One region of the Proteus columbae genome, then DNA from elsewhere that is predicted to be linked to it. Evidence: predicted binding sites of a transcription regulator. Region 1 holds the regulator's gene; each other region holds the start of a gene.
What was found. Region 1 encodes PurR, which represses purine synthesis genes. Its sites were predicted from a motif close to CANGCAAACGTTTGCNTG; they were not measured.

Region 1 (5,670 bases):
ACTATCATTGGTATGCTTGTTGGGACATTTCTGGTACAAAAAATGTCAAACACGATATTGCAAATCGTGTTCTGTATTTTCATGGTATATACCATCTATGGATTATTAACCAAAAAGAAAGAAGCAGAACGCATAGAAAATGTGAAAGATCCTGTTGTTTCAAAACCGGCATTAACCAGTGGTGGCTCTTTAATTGGCTTTATATCCAGCTTTATCGGCATTGCTGGTGGGACTATCACCATTCCTCTTTTAAGTCATTGGGGATTTAATACACGCAAATGTATTGCAACCTCTTCAATGATTGGTGTCATCATCGCTTCCATTGGCACAATCATGGGTATTATCTATGGTTGGAATCAAACAAATATTGATGACTATTATTTAGGCTTTGTTTATTTACCTGCCTTTATTGGAATAAGCATTACCAGCATTCTCTTCGCCCCTGTCGGTGTAAAAGTTGCTTATCGCCTACCTATTCCAAGAGTTCGCCAAATATTTGCATTATTTCTATTCTTAGTCGTAGTGAAAATGATGTATACACTGATGATAGAGTAAGCAGAAAATGCAACAATCAGAGGATATAGGCTCTAAACACAGTCGATATTTTACTGCTTTACGAGTTGCTCTGTGGGATATACTCTTATGAGTATAATTAATCTATATGGCTTATAACTATAGATAAAAGATATTTAGCTGTTATTTCAGCAGATTTTTGTTAAAATAATTAGCAAAATAGTAACAACTTAGTGATTCATTTGCCTCATTCTATCAATTCAAATGATTTTGATGGAATGATTTCAGGCACAAAACCCGAAATAGATAGTTTAAAGGAGTACGCAATGTCTTTCGAATTACCAAAATTACCTTATGCGTTAGATGCTCTTGAGCCACACATCTCTAAAGAAACTTTAGAATATCACTACGGCAAACACCACCAAACTTACGTAACCAATTTAAATAACCTGGTTAAAGGTACTGATTTAGAAAGCAAATCCTTAGAAGAAATCATCAAATCTACTGATGGTGGTATCTTTAATAATGCAGCTCAAGTATGGAACCACACTTTCTACTGGAACTGTTTAGCACCAAATGCAGGCGGCGCACCAACAGGTAAAGTTGCTGATGCTATCAACAAAGCATTCGGCTCTTTTGAAGAGTTCAAAAAGCAATTTAATGATGCGGCAGCTAAAAACTTCGGTTCAGGTTGGACTTGGTTAGTTAAAAAAGCAGACGGTTCAGTTGCGATTGTTAACACGTCTAATGCTGCTACTCCAGTTTCAGGCGCAGACAAACCACTGTTAACAGTAGACGTATGGGAACATGCTTACTACATCGACTACCGTAATGCGCGCGTTAAATATTTAGAAGAGTTCTGGGCACTGGTTAACTGGTCATTTGTTGAAGCTAACCTTGCTTAATTGAGCTTGATAATCAAAGGTGAGTGATTGAGATTCATTTTTGGTGACAAAATAACAAAGGGCCTTGAGCCCTTTGTTATATTCAGATATTCGATAATCTATTATTTAAATTGATCGGATATTCTATAAAGCAGTGATTAGAACAACATAGTCGAAAATAAAACAATCATAACAAGCGCTGCTACTGCTGTACTCAAACCAAATTTCAGATCCGTATCCATCTATTTCTCCCTCAAAATGATTATAATACACTTTTTTAACCATAACCTTGTCATGGTTAATTATTATCACATATCAAAATTTGCTAAAATAGCGACTAGTGCACAATTTATAACATTGATTAATACTTTCACTTTTGAGCTAGATCATACAAAATTCACAGCTAATCGCTAAATTATTGCCAGTGTTTGCCCTATGTATGACTATACTGGCAGTTAAACCATAAAATTAGATAAAAGAGACCAATGAAGGTCAGGAGTTTTCCACACCATGGCAACAATAAAAGACGTGGCAAAACGCGCAGGCGTATCAACCACGACTGTTTCTCATGTGATCAACAAAACACGTTTTGTTGCTGAGAACACACGGGCAGCAGTTTGGGCCGCTATAAAAGAATTAAATTATTCGCCTAGTGCCGTTGCGCGTAGTTTAAAAGTCAATCACACCAAATCTATTGGCCTGTTAGCCACGTCCAGTGAAGCTCCTTACTTTGCTGAAGTGATTGAAGCTGTTGAAAATAGTTGTTATAGCAAAGGCTACACACTGATTTTATGTAATTCACATAATAACCTCGATAAACAAAAAGCCTATTTAGCGATGCTGGCACAAAAACGTGTTGATGGGTTATTAGTCATGTGTTCTGAATACCCCGATCACCTTCTGACACTGTTAGAAGGCTATCGTAATATTCCAATGGTTGTCATGGATTGGGGTAAGGCGCGTGGTGACTTTACCGATACGATTATCGATAATGCTTTTCATGGTGGCTATATTGCGGGTCGTTACCTTATTGAACGTGGTCATCGTGATATTGGTATTATCCCTGGTCCATTAGAACGTAATACCGGTGGTGGTCGCTTACAAGGTTTCTTAAAAGCCATGGAAGAAGCAAAAATCACAGTAAAAGATGAGTGGATTGTACAAGGCGACTTTGAGCCAGAATCTGGTTATAAAGCCATGTATCAGATGCTAAATCAAAAACATCGCCCTACTGCTGTTTTTTGTGGTGGTGATGTGATGGCAATGGGCGCAATTTGTGCCGCTGATGAGCTAGGTTTACGTGTTCCTTTCGATATTTCCATTGTGGGTTACGACAATATTCGTAATGCGCGTTATTTTACGCCAGCATTAACCACAGTCCACCAGCCAAAAGAGCGTTTAGGTCAAATGGCTTTGTCAATGTTGCTTGATCGCATCGTCAACAAACGCGAAGACGCCCAAACAATCGAAGTTCATCCACGATTAGTTGAGCGCCGTTCAGTTGCTGACGGTCCTTTTATTGACTACCGTCGTTAATTCAGATTTATTCGGCTATCTGATTTCTAGCGAAGCCATTCCTCATTTAAGGTTTGGCTATCTCCAAGATAATCTAACAACCATGTCAAAGCGGGTGATTCACTTTTATCGACCCACGTCAGGCAGCATGGGCTGTCTGGCAATGGTTGTGCCAGTTGTAAAGTAACCAGCTTACCTTGTTCAATTAAAGGTTCAGCACGATGCCAAGGCACCATTCCTACGCATAATCCCGCTAACAAGCATTCAAGCCCCATATCCCATGTCGGAACAACCATTCTACGCTGATTATTTAGCGCCCAAGTGTCACGCTTTGGTAAACTGCGTGAAGTATCTTCTAAGCATAAACTTGGATAAGGTCGCATCTCATCATCCGTTAATGGATGTTGTGCTTTCGCTAAAGGGTGATCAACATGACAAACACAGCGCCAAGGCATAAATCCCATATCTCTAAAACTATAACGTTCACCAATTGGTGAGGCTCTTGTTGCACCAATCGCTAAATCAACACGACCATTAACTAAGGAGTCCCATACGCCATTAAACACTTCAGGGTAGACATACAGCTCAATATCAGGAAAATGGCGGTAGAAATCGAGAATAAGTTGTTGTGTTCTTTCAGGTTTAACAATGCAATCAACTGCTATACTAAATTGACCGCGCCACCCATTAGAAACTTGTTGACAAAGATGCCGAGTGTCATTCATTTTTTTGATAACAGATCGTGCTTCTTTGATGAAAATTTTACCTGCATCGGTTAATTCTACATCACGGTGACGGCGCTCAAACAAAGGAACGGCAAGCCATTCCTCTAATTGCCGAACAGTGTAACTAACGGCGGATGGCACTCTGTGCAATTCTTGAGCAGCGGAGCTAAAACTTCCTGTTCTTGCAACTGCATCAACAACTTCTAAAGAGTATTCTGACCACATAGAGTTTATTCCTTTGAAAATTTTTCACAGCATTAACCAAATATTCCCGTTTCACAAGTAAAATAGGTCTTAGTTACAATACATAAAATGTTCTACATCACATAGCATAGAAAATAAAATGAATTCTAAAACTTCCACACAATCAAAAACACCTATGAGCTTTATGGTGTACCTAGCGGGTTTGAGTATGCTAGGTTACTTAGCTATTGATATGTACTTACCTGCATTTGGTATGATGCAGCGTGAACTCTCTATCAGCGAAGGTGCTATTAGTAATAGCTTAAGTATCTTTTTATTTGGCTTTGCTGTTGCTCAATTACTTTGGGGACCTCTTTCTGACAAAGTCGGTCGTAAGCCTATTCTACTTATTGGTTTAAGCCTTTTCTCTTTAGGCTGTCTTGGTATGCTGTGGGTTGAGAGTGCAACTGGCTTACTTGCTATGCGCTTCCTACAAGCTTTCGGCGTTTGCTCTGCCGCTGTTATTTGGCAAGCTCTTGTCATCGACCGTTTTGATGAATCTCGCGCTCAGCACGTTTTTGCTTTAATTATGCCACTGGTTGCATTATCACCAGCACTTGCACCTTTAATCGGTGCTTCGTTATTAAATCACGGTGGCTGGCGTATGATTTTCATGGTGTTAATGGCTGTAACATTAGTTCTAATGTTACCGACATTAATGCTAAAAAACATTAAACAAAAATCAGTCACTGATGAAAACCAATCTACCGCTTCATTTACGACTTTACTAAAATCCCCTCTCTACACAGGTAACGTATTAGTTTACGCTTCTTGTAGTGCAGGTTTCTTTGCTTGGTTAGCTGGCTCACCAATCATTCTTGAAAAGATGGGCTACTCTCCACAGGATATCGGTTTAAGTTATATTCCACAAACTATTGCATTTATGGTAGGTGGTTATGGCTGTCGTATTTTACTGTCAAAAATGACAGGTAAAACGCTACTGCCACTGTTGTTAATTGGTTATGCTGTCAGTATGACTGCGTTATACCTTGTTGCTAAATTTACTGAGCCAACATTAACGACTATTTTAATTCCATTCTGTATTATGGCTGCAATGAATGGTGCATCATATCCAATCGCAGTATCTAATGCTTTATCTGCTTACCCTGAAATTAGTGGTAAAGCAGCTGCATTACAAAATGCACTTCAACTGGGTCTTTGTAGCTTAGCAAGTTTTATTGTGTCCGCATTTATCAGCCAACAACCTCTGATTAACACCACTGCAATTATGGCGTTAACAGCAATTCCAATGGCGGTTGGCTACTTTATTCAGCGCAATAAATCTGTTACCAAGCACACGATTCAAACCGCAGAATAATCGCTCTCCTTATTTTAAGAATCATCTTAAAAAGGCCATTTTATAAAAAATGGCCTTTTTCTTTTCTAGAGAAAAATATGCTACGTCTCTATACTTACCTATACGCTGTAATAGCGTTTTGTTTATTTTTCTTTCGGATTTTGAGACATTAAACAGATTATTTGCTGATTATGTCAGATTAGTTGTTTTATTAATTCTATTCGTTCAATTCATAATGAACACAATACCATTTTAATACTATCAATCTGTACACATCCTTTCTTAGCTTTATGTTTCAAAACCCGCTTAGTTTACGCGGAGAGTATATGAGTACATCTTGTGTAGAAGAAGGCCGAAAGACCTCCAACGATCCTTATGAAAAGATCGTAATAGAACTGTTAGCTCACACAGATATTCGAATTAATGGTTCAGAACCTTATGATATTCAGGTTCATAATCAGAATTTTTATAAAAGAGTATTACAGCAAGGCTC
Region 2 (5,670 bases), 1.4 Mb from region 1:
ATAATAACACTAATTAACCGTATTCGGAAAAATCAGATCCTGTTTCTGCTGTATTTTGTGAATAGTCTTACGATCACTGTTCGATTTTTAATAATTACGCTAATATCCTTCATTAAATGATAATTGTTCAAGGTTTACTATGATGGACTTGCTCAGTTGGTCTGATCTTTTTATTTGCCTACTTACCTTATTCTTTGCATATGTTATTTTCGGTATGGCTGGGTTTGGCTCTGCGTTAATTGCGGGTCCTGTATTAGCACTTTATTTACCTCTTTCAATGATAGTGCCTTTATTGGCATTAATCGATTTAAGTGCCGCCATAGTGAATGTTTTAAGAGATGGCAAACAGGCTGATTTTAAAGAAATACGCTATCTTATTCCGCTGATTATTATTGGTAGTCTGGTCGGTGCGACGATTTTATTAACCACACGACCTGATTTGCTTTCTCTTCTTTTAGGTATCTTTGCCGCTTGTTATGCCATTTATGCCTTGTTTTGGAAAAAACAAGAAAGCCAATTTTCTCAACGCTTGGTTTATCCTTTTGGGTTAATTGGTGGTGTATTTAGCGCATTGTTTGGCAGTGGTGGCTTTTTATATGCAATCTATTTATCAGGCAGAATTGCAGATAAAAACAAGTTTCGCATTACACAAACGACATTGATTGGCTTTAGCACACTAACGCGAGTGGTGATTTTCTTATTTGCAGGTATTTATTGGCAATTGGATATTCTTAAGTTAGCCGTTATTTTCTTGCCTGCTATGTTTGCGGGAGTTTGGTTAGGACGAAATTTAACATTACGTATGTCGAAAGCACGATTTATGAGTGTGATTTATACCATTGTATTGGCATCAGGTACTGTGCTTATTTATCGTTATTTTTCTTAAGCGTTGTAGGATAAATGACGGTGAAGTGAGAATATTGTGAAAGGCAAAGATCTTTGTGAGTCAAACGGAGATCTTTCTCTGATTAACATTATTTTTTAAGCATGTTTATCTATTTCTTATCCCCTATAATAAAACAATATTTTATTTAATAACCTTCCTTTTATTACAGAGGTTTCTGTTATTCGCAGAAACAAAATAACATGTCACATCAAAATTATCGCCAATCTGAAGTTTTTGCGATAACAACTATCACGGTAAGTATTGGCGTTATCGGGATTGTTATCGGATTAACTATTCCTATGGTTGCACTGCGCCTTAATTTAGCGGGAATTAGTGAATCTATCATTGGACTTATTTCCGCTGCACCCGCTATTGGGATGTTAATTATTTCGCCTTTTGCTCGGCGTATTGTGCAATGGATAGGCAAACGCTTTGCCATGCTATTAGCAACCATTGTTTCTGCGATAAGCTTATTACCTTTAATGGGGAGCTTGCCTTTAGAGGTTTTATTTCCTCTACGATTAATCACTGGGATTGCCAGTGGTGTGATGATTTGTTTAGGTGAAACGTGGATTAATGAGCTTTCACCAGATAATAAACGTGGGCGGATTTTAGCGGTATATACTACGGTATTTACTATTAGCCAGTTATTAGGGCCTTCAATTATTGCGCTTTATGGCGTCGCAGATAAGACACCTATTTTAATTAGTGTCTTTATTCATATTATCTCTATTGTCCTGTTTTTAATGATGGATCAGAAAACAGGCGATAAATTACCGAAAGATACGCAAGAGCCTAATTTTTCTATTATCCGCTTTGTTAAAGTAGCACCCGCAATCTGTGGTGGTATTGTTTTCTTTGCTTTTTTTGATGGCACCGTACTTTCTATGTTTCCTATTTATGGCCTAAGTATGGGACACACTGAAGCTATTGCCGCAATGATGATAAGCGCTATTTTAGCGGGTGATGCCATTATGCAAATGCCATTTGGCTGGCTTGCTGATCATATGAACAGAACACAGTTATATCGAATTTGTGGTGTAGTGACTTTACTTGCAAGCTTATTATTACCTATCACTATGTCTCACACGTTGCTGATTTGGCCTTTATTACTGGTACTGGGTGCAACAGCTGGTGCGATATACACCATTGCGTTGGTACAAATAGGGCAATATTTCTCAGGCAATGATCTGATGGTTGCTAATGCGTCGGCTGCGATGTTATGGGGAATAGGTAATTTATCAGGACCTTTGCTGGCTGGCGCGATGTCAGAAATTTCTTCATCTTCACTACCATTCTTATTGGTTGCTATGACAGGTTTATTCTTAGTTTCAACGATGGAACGTTGGAACCTTGGTGTTGAAGCACTCAATAGTAGCTCATCTTAATATTATTTCTTCTCTATCGTATTCCGTTTAGGGTCAAAGGAATGCGATAGAGGAAGCCTTTCTTTTCTCGATTTCTAAATATTAAATATTAAAAATTTATCTTATCGTTTTTTATAAATTATTATGATTATCTTTCGTAATTGTAACCATTTTAAAATTTATTAAGAATAATCTAGAAATACTTATACAAAACAGAAAATTGTTTGCTAAAACTGCGCCTACTCATCTAACGTTAGAAGTAGAAGGTGACACTATCTTCAGACAAAAATAATGAATACTGCAAATCGTTAATCGCCACACATTGGGAACGGGAGGTATTATTTATTTAAGTAACTTATTAAAGTTACTAATAATAGATAAATATACCTAGTTATCATGTCGTTTAATATAAATTCAATAAAAACAATCCATTAAGTTATTTTTTCTACTGTGAGATAAACATGATATTGGATGATTGTACAAAAGTAGAATGATGAGGAAAGTCGGTAGCTGCTTTCCTCTTTTTCTTTTTTCTAACTTTAAATTATCTTTTTATGACATTTTTATTAAAAATGTATTTTTTCGCTTGATTCTTACCCTAAAAGCACCAGATAATCGTTTGCGTCAAATTCTCTCACTCAATCCACACGAAAAACCAAACGTTTGCTTTTGACTCCCTCTTAAGATTTTTCATCGACAAGAGGTTATTCTAATTGATACGTAATCGTTTTCGTTTTTTTGGAGAGTGAACCGTTTTTATGTCAGAGGAAAGTAATGTCTGCTAATCAATCAGCAAGCACAGGTAAACTGGATAGCTATTTTAAACTTACAGCACGCGGCACAACTGTTCGCAAAGAAATGATCGCTGGTTTGACGACATTTCTGGCTATGGTGTATTCCGTTATTGTTGTTCCTAGTATGTTAGGACAAGCCGGTTTTCCACATACAGCGGTTTTTATTGCAACCTGTTTAGTCGCGGGATTAGGCTCCCTTCTAATGGGATTGTGGGCAAATCTTCCTATGGCAATTGGTTGTGCTATTTCATTAACAGCATTTACCGCTTTTAGCTTGGTCTTGGGACAAAACATCTCTGTGCCCGTTGCATTAGGTGCCGTGTTTTTAATGGGGTGTTTATTCACCGTTTTCTCATTAACTGGCATTCGCACTTGGATCTTAAAAAATATTCCAATTGGTATCGCACATGGTGCAGGAATAGGGATTGGGCTTTTTCTGCTTTTAATCGCAGCAAACAGTGTTGGATTAGTGGTTAAAAACCCATTTGATGGTTTGCCTGTCGCAATGGGTAAATTTACATCATTTTCTGTTCTGATGTCACTTGCTGGATTGGCCGCTATTTTCGGATTAGAAAAACGTAAAGTACCGGGTGGCGTGCTATTAGTGATTGTGGCTATTTCGATTATCGGCCTTATTTTTGATCCTAATGTAAAATATCAAGGCATCTTTAAAATGCCTCAATTAGGTGAAGATGGACTTTCTTTATTGTTTGCAATGGATATTAAAGGTGCCTTACAGCCATTGGTATTACCAAGTGTTCTTGCGTTAGTGATGACTGCCATTTTTGATGCTACTGGGACTATTCGCGCTGTTGCAGGTCAAGCAAACTTATTAGATAAACGCGGGCAGATTATTAATGGCGGAAAAGCGCTGACTTCTGACTCTGTCAGTAGTATTTTTGCGGGTGTTATTGGTGCTGCACCAGCTGCGGTTTATGTTGAATCAGCCGCAGGAACAGCGGCTGGTGGTAAAACAGGATTAACCGCAACAGTAGTCGGTATTTTATTTTTACTGATCCTTTTCTTATCGCCTCTTTCTTATTTAGTTCCTGCTTATGCAACGGCACCTGCGTTAATGTATGTGGGTTTATTGATGCTAGGTAATGTCACTAAGTTAGATTTCAGTGATTTTGTTGATGCAATGTCAGGCATGGTGTGTGCTGTATTTATTGTTTTAACTTGTAATATCGTCACAGGTATTATGTTAGGTTTCGGATGTTTGGTGATTGGTCGTATATTTGCAGGTGAATGGCGTAAACTCAATATTGGCACAGTATTAATTACTATTGCTCTAGTGGCATTTTATGCGGGTGAGTGGGCAATTTAATTTAAATAATCGGTTTTAAAGACAAAAGGCGGAATATATTTTTATTCCGCCTTTTTGCTATTTATTTCTCTACTTTTATTCGCTATTGTCGAAATTAAATCTAGTAATTAAATAGTTGGTAGAAGATATGCAAGAAATAAAAATACGCCATAGTGAACCTGACGACGCATCAGCAATTCAACAACTATATACACATCCTGATTTATATATTTGCACTTGCCAATTTCCTTATCCTTCAGTCACGATGTGGAAAAAAAGATTACTTGAATTTTCAGAACAAAATATCCCTAATTTTGTTGCAACTATTGATGGCCAAGTCGCGGGACATTTAGCACTGATAATCGATAATCATCCTCGTCGTCGCCACATTGTGAGTTTTGGTCTTGGCGTTGGTGCTGAATATTCCGGAAAAGGCGTTGGTAAATTACTTATCAATACAGCAATTGATTATGCTTTCAATTGGTTAGCAGCCACACGATTAGAATTAGAAGTGTATTCAGACAACGAAAGAGGCTTACATCTGTATAAGAAATTGGGTTTTGAAGTTGAAGGTATACGCCGTAAAGCTGCTTTTAGAGAAGGTAAATATTGTGATGTTGTCATGATGTCGATGTTAAGAACAATTGAATAATCATTAGCATTACGAGTTAGCTCTCAAATTTAATCGCTATTGTCATTTATCTATTATTTTTTATCTAATTACTTAACGTTTTTATACGGTCTATTACATTGTTTAGACTGAAAAAGAGGAATAAAAACGTATGCTTTCTATAATTAATGCCGTTAATAAATAGAGAGCAATAAATAGCGTACAATGTGCGGTGTTAGATACGATTAGTCTTAATTTTTAAATATTCTCACAGAGTCTGAGTGGGATCTGTTTAAAATAAGCAGAGATGCATAGATAAAGAAATGTATGATGCGCGAATTTTACATAATATGTTTCTTTATCGTTCGGTAGGTTTTCCTTTTATAAGGGAAAGAGGTCAGGTTTTCAGGATAAAAATAGGCATGTAAGGGTAACATGGAAATTTTCTTTACTATTTTGATTTTAATACTGGTGGTTTCAGTTTCGGGAGTTATCACAAAATTAATTCCCTTTCGTGTTCCGTTACCATTAATACAGATTGTGATAGGGGCTTTATTGGCATGGCCTCAGTTTGGTTTACATGTCACTTTTGATCCTGAATTATTCCTCGTTCTATTGATACCGCCTTTACTTTTTGTTGATGGTTGGAAAACACCGACACGAGAATTTATCCAAAATGGGCGTGAGATTTTTATTCTTGTGCTTGT
Region 3 (5,670 bases), 1.3 Mb from region 1:
CAGTATTAATAGCTACCTTATTGTAGGTGCATTATTAGCTACTTTGCTTTCTGATATATTAAGAATGTTTGATAGTAAGTATTTACTACCATCTTTTGCCTTGGTTTTCTTAAGTTACATTCTTTATATGGTCAGCTTTTTATTACCACTGCAACTCTCTTTCTATCTTCCTTTACTTGGATTCGTCATTCTTGCTTTCATTATCATTTTAGTGATTGTTTGGAGTAAGCTCGATAAATTAGCTATCCCTGCGTCTCTTACTTTATTAGCTGCATTTGCTATGTTTTGGATTGCTGGAGAAAAATTCTTCTACTTAAGTAACGATTACAACCTATCTATTATGATTGGCTCATTGTTGTTAGTAATTGCTTACTCAATATGGCTTATCAACCGCTTCCGCTTCTCATTCTCGGCTTCTAAAGGGCTTGTCAGCGCCTGTTATTTTATTGGGCATTTCTTTATCGTCAGAGCCTTATTCATTTAGCATCCATTAACCCCTTGTTTTTACAAAATAGAATGAGGGGTTAATTTTTTGACCTAATTCGCACTTTTTGCCAATGAATATGCCTTCGGTATCTTGACTCTGGACTCTACTCCAAGCTGTAAAGTACTTATCAGATAAATGAATTTAAACTTTACTTTGTTGAACAAGGAGAGCCAGTTATGACTAAACATGCTCATCAACACGATAATCATAAACATACCGATGCTTGCTGCTCAAGCTCTCAATGCTGTTCAGGTCACTCAGAGAATAGTACGCACTCACATACTGAAAGCGGACATTCTCATACCAAGACAGATAAAAGTGATCCTGAATGCGAGGATGAGCATCACCACAAACATGATCATGATGGTCACGATCATAGCCATGATGGGCATAATCATGCTCATGGAAGCTGTGATATCAACGCCCCTGTTTCTAACATTGAGCCAGAAAAGATTGCACAACAACGCTTTAGCTGGAAAGTACAAGGTATGGACTGCCCAAGTTGCGCACAAAAAATTGAAACCGCAGCACTTAAAGTGGCTGGTGTAAAACAAGCAAAAGTCCTTTTTGCCACCGAAAAATTGGTCGTTGATGCGGATAGCGATCTACGCGCAGATGTCATTGCCGCAATTAAAAGTGCAGGATTTGAGCTTTTTGATCTTTCATCTCCTCAATCTAAAAAAGTGGATAAGCAAAGCCTATTAAAAGAGAGCTCGTTTGTCATTGTACTTGCGATTTTAATGGCAATTAGCTGGGGTGCTGAGTTTATTGATCCTCAAGCAGGACGTGCCGCTTTTCTTGCAACAACCTTAATTGGCCTATTCCCCATTGTGAAAAAGTCTTTGCAACTTATTCGCAGTGGTACACCTTTCGCCATAGAAACGTTGATAAGTGTTGCCGCAATTGGTGCGCTCTTTATTAATGCTACCGAAGAAGCAGCAATGGTTATTTTGCTGTTTATGATTGGTGAAATGCTGGAGTCTTATGCCGCAGGACGTGCTCGTCGTGGTGTCAGTGCATTAATGGCATTAGTGCCAGAAGAAGCGACATTAGTCAAAGATGGTAAAAAACAAACTGTGCCTGTTGCGCAATTACGTCCAGGCGACATCATCGAAATTGCACCAGGTTCACGCTTACCCACAGATGCGGAATTAGTCAGTGCATTTGCAAGCTTTGATGAAAGTGCATTAACGGGTGAATCCGTGCCAGTAGAGCGTCTACAAGGCGAAAAAGTGGCAGCAGGTTGTTTATCTGTGGATAGAGCTGTACAGATGAAAGTGGTATCTGAACAAGGGCAAAATGCTATTGACCGTATTTTGCAATTGATTGAAGAGGCTGAAGAGCGTAGAGCGCCAATTGAGCGTTTTGTGGACCGCTTTAGTCGCTACTATACCCCTGCTATTATGCTGTTCTCTGCATTAGTGATTATTGTGCCACCGCTGTTCTTTGCTCAGCCTTGGGAAACATGGTTCTATCGCGGCTTAACGCTGTTATTGATTGGTTGTCCTTGTGCGTTGGTTATCTCAACACCAGCAGCAATTACCTCAGCATTAGCTGCTGCTACAAAACGTGGTGCGTTAATTAAAGGAGGTGCAGCGTTAGAGCAATTAGGCACCGTTAATACCATCGCACTTGATAAAACAGGTACATTGACTGAAGGGAAACCTCAAGTTACGGATGTTGTTGCTGAAACGGGGTTTAATGAAAAAGAAGTCCTGACTTTTGCTTCATCCGTAGAAGTCGGATCACATCACCCATTAGCAAAAGCCATTATCAATAAAGCACAAGAACAAAGCGTGCTTGTTGTTGAAGCGGAAGATCGTAAAGCCTTAGCGGGTAAAGGTATTGAAGGTTATTTAAATAGCCAACACATTCTAGTGAGTGCGCCGTCTCAATTATCAGAAACAACAACATTATCGCCTCAATGGCAACAAGAGGTTGCACGCCTTGAAGATGAAGGTAAAACCGTTGTTGTTGTATTAAAAGAGAGTCAGCTAATCGGTGTTATTGCTATGCAAGATACCTTACGCAGTGATGCCATCGAATCAATGAAATTATTGAAAGAGATGAACATTAATGCCGTAATGCTAACGGGCGATAATCCAAGAGCCGCAGCGGCGATTGCGAAAAAACTTGGCATGGATTTCCGTGCAGGATTACTCCCTGAAGATAAAGTGACTTCAGTGATGGAAATCAGTAAAACGCATAACACCATGATGGTCGGTGATGGTATTAACGATGCGCCAGCAATGAAAGCAGCGACTATTGGTGTTGCAATGGGAAGCGGAACTGATGTCGCACTGGAAACCGCAGATGCAGCATTAACACATAACCGTTTAACAGGTTTACCTGAAATTATTCAGTTATCTCGTGCAACACGCAAAATTATTCGTGAAAACATCACTATCGCGCTAGGCTTAAAAGCCGTGTTCTTAGTGACCAGCTTATTAGGAATAACAGGGCTTTGGGTTGCAGTACTGGCTGACTCTGGTGCAACAGCCCTTGTCACCGCCAATGCCGTAAGATTGTTAAGAGTAAAACTTAAATCATCTAGCAAAGAATAAAGTAAACTAAAAAACCCAAACTTCAATAATTGAGGTTTGGGTTATTTTTTAGCGCGATGATAAATTACAGATTGCTCTCTTTTTTACGGATAAGATAACGATAAGGTGCAGATTCAGTCTCTTGATTTAATAAATCATGTTCCATAAAACGACAAAAGCCGGGAATATCACGCACTGTGGCAGGATCATCCGCAATGACTAAAAGCGTATCACCTAATGCCATATTTCTTATGGTTTTACGCACTAACATCACAGGCTCAGGGCAACGTAGGCCTAGCGTATCTAATGTCTTAGTTGCATCATCAAATTGAGCATTCATTCTATTAACCATTCTTCTTACACTGACAGATTGCGTCATTATATCTCGCTTTCGTGTTCACATCACGGCACATTAAGCACAAAGGTATTCCCGCTAACCTTTGCTTTTGTTGCGCAACAGGCGTATTATGCGCATCCTCTCATTTAAGAGAGAAATCACTGTTTTATTGGGTTCCCTCACCCCAATCACTAAAAAGGTACAATTTATGTATATGTTTACTCCCCGCCAAAAAGCGGTGGCGCTGTTATGGCTTTCTTTGTTCCACATTCTGATAATTACATCTAGTAACTATCTTGTGCAATTGCCTATCTCCATTTTTGGTTTCCATACCACTTGGGGTGCCTTTACTTTTCCGTTTATTTTTCTGGCAACAGATTTAACGGTTCGTATTTATGGTGCGCCTTTGGCTCGACGCATTATTACTGCCGTCATGATCCCTGCATTAGCAATTTCTTACCTGATCTCAACGCTCTTTTTCCAAGGAAGTTGGCAAGGTTTTGCCTCATTAACTGATTTTAATATCATGGTGGCAAGAATTGCGACAGCAAGCTTTATGGCTTATGTGTTAGGTCAAATCATGGATGTGTCTGTCTTTAATCGTCTAAGACAACAACAAAAATGGTGGGTAGCACCAAGTGCAGCGATGTTCTTTGGTAATTTACTCGACACACTCGCCTTCTTCTTTATTGCATTTTATCGTAGTACTGACGCATTTATGGCGGAGAATTGGGTTGAAATTGCATTGGTTGACTACGTGTTTAAATTGACCATCTGTATGCTGTTTTTCTTGCCTGCATATGGTGTTTTGTTGAATTTTATTTTGCGTCACTTTTTCGCACAAGAAAATCAAAAACAAGATTATGCTGAAATTCGCTCATAATCTGTCTCACCTCGCAAAAAAATAATGACATAAATGTCATAATTCAAACAATAAAGCTTCATAAATCAATTTTATGAAGCTTTATTCTGACCGAAATAATTTATTATTTTACGTAAATATTTCTTATAGTAATTAATTAGCATGATTAGTCAAACAACGTACAGAATATTACTTAAATATCATTATTATGATGTTTTTTGCATGCTAATATAAAAATGATTAATTATTTCCAATGAAATATTTTATTCGTCTATTAAACTGTTAATGTATTTAAGTTCATCTCCATAGAATTCTGTGTCAATTGGGATGACAAGCCCCACCATAAGGATTTTTTACTCTCTTTTGCGAATAGTAGGAGTCTATTATGTTAAAAGTTATTCAATCCCCCGCTAAATATATTCAAGGACCAGATGCGCTATACCATATTGGTAAATACGCAAAACCTTTTGGCGATAGAGCACTGATTATTGCTGATAAATTTGTTATGGAGCTCGTCGGAAGTACCGTCAAAGACAGCATGTCTCAATATGAAGTGAATGGGCACTTTGAACTGTTTAATGGTGAATGCACACACAACGAAATCAATCGGTTATCTGAACTCGCAAAAGCACAAGCCTCTCTTGTGATCATCGGCGTTGGTGGAGGTAAAACACTTGATACTGCCAAAGCTGTTGCTTATAAATGCCAGCTTCCTGTCGTCATCTCTCCAACCATTGCTTCCACTGATGCACCAACAAGCGCACTTTCTGTCATTTATACAGAATTAGGCGCGTTTGATAGTTACCTTTTCTACCCAACAAATCCTGATGTCGTTGTGATGGACACCAATATCATCGCTTCTGCACCAGCTCGTTTATTAGTGGCTGGAATGGGAGATGCTTTAGCAACCTACTTCGAAGCAAGAGCCTGTAGTCATGCCCAAAAACAGACTATGGCAGGAGGCAAATCAACACTAGCAGCTCTAGCTCTGGCTGAACTTTGCTATAACACCCTTTTAGAAGATGGTTATAAAGCAAAACTCGCAGTCAGCCGAGGTGTTTGTACAACGGCAGTAGAAAATATTATCGAAGCTAATACTTTCTTAAGTGGTATCGGTTTTGAAAGTGCGGGTCTTGCGGCTGCCCATGCTATTCATAATGGGTTTACGGCATTAGAAGAGTGTCACAATATGTACCATGGCGAAAAAGTCGCCTTTGGTACATTAGTCCAATTAGTGTTAGAAAACAGTCCATTAGAAGAGTTAGAAGAGTTCCTCGATTTCTGTATCTTAGTCGGACTACCGGTCACTTTAGAAGAGTTGGGTATCAATGCAACAGGCGATGAATTAAATGAAAAAATCATGGCGGTTGCTGAGTTAAGTTGTGCTGAAGGTGAGACAATTTACAACATGCCATTTGATATCGATTCCGATAAGGTTTAT

Region 2: F1325_RS01920 (NCS2 family permease) is a predicted target of PurR. The motif match lies at 2,862-2,879, and genes of this name have one in related genera.
Region 3: F1325_RS02310 (7-cyano-7-deazaguanine/7-aminomethyl-7-deazaguanine transporter) is a predicted target of PurR. The motif match lies at 3,460-3,477, and genes of this name have one in related genera.

What each region holds. Positions count from the first base shown of each region.
Region 1 is NZ_CP043925.1:1,776,071-1,781,740, reverse strand. Features, by position in the region: gene F1325_RS08620 (sulfite exporter TauE/SafE family protein) at 1-555, shown strand, start outside; gene sodB (superoxide dismutase [Fe]) at 840-1,418, shown strand; gene F1325_RS19560 (YnhF family membrane protein) at 1,556-1,639, opposite strand; gene purR (HTH-type transcriptional repressor PurR) at 1,908-2,933, shown strand; gene punR (DNA-binding transcriptional activator PunR) at 2,960-3,862, opposite strand; gene punC (purine nucleoside transporter PunC) at 3,981-5,198, shown strand; gene cfa (cyclopropane fatty acyl phospholipid synthase) at 5,504-5,670, shown strand, end outside.
Region 2 is NZ_CP043925.1:388,035-393,704, forward strand. Features, by position in the region: gene F1325_RS01910 (sulfite exporter TauE/SafE family protein) at 140-886, shown strand; gene F1325_RS01915 (MFS transporter) at 1,087-2,274, shown strand; gene F1325_RS01920 (NCS2 family permease) at 3,028-4,374, shown strand; gene F1325_RS01925 (GNAT family N-acetyltransferase) at 4,502-5,005, shown strand; gene F1325_RS01930 (Na+/H+ antiporter) at 5,399-5,670, shown strand, end outside.
Region 3 is NZ_CP043925.1:479,724-485,393, reverse strand. Features, by position in the region: gene F1325_RS02325 (lysoplasmalogenase) at 1-484, shown strand, start outside; gene F1325_RS02320 (zinc/cadmium/mercury/lead-transporting ATPase) at 664-3,051, shown strand; gene tusA (sulfurtransferase TusA) at 3,116-3,370, opposite strand; gene F1325_RS02310 (7-cyano-7-deazaguanine/7-aminomethyl-7-deazaguanine transporter) at 3,576-4,250, shown strand; gene F1325_RS02305 (glycerol dehydrogenase) at 4,615-5,670, shown strand, end outside.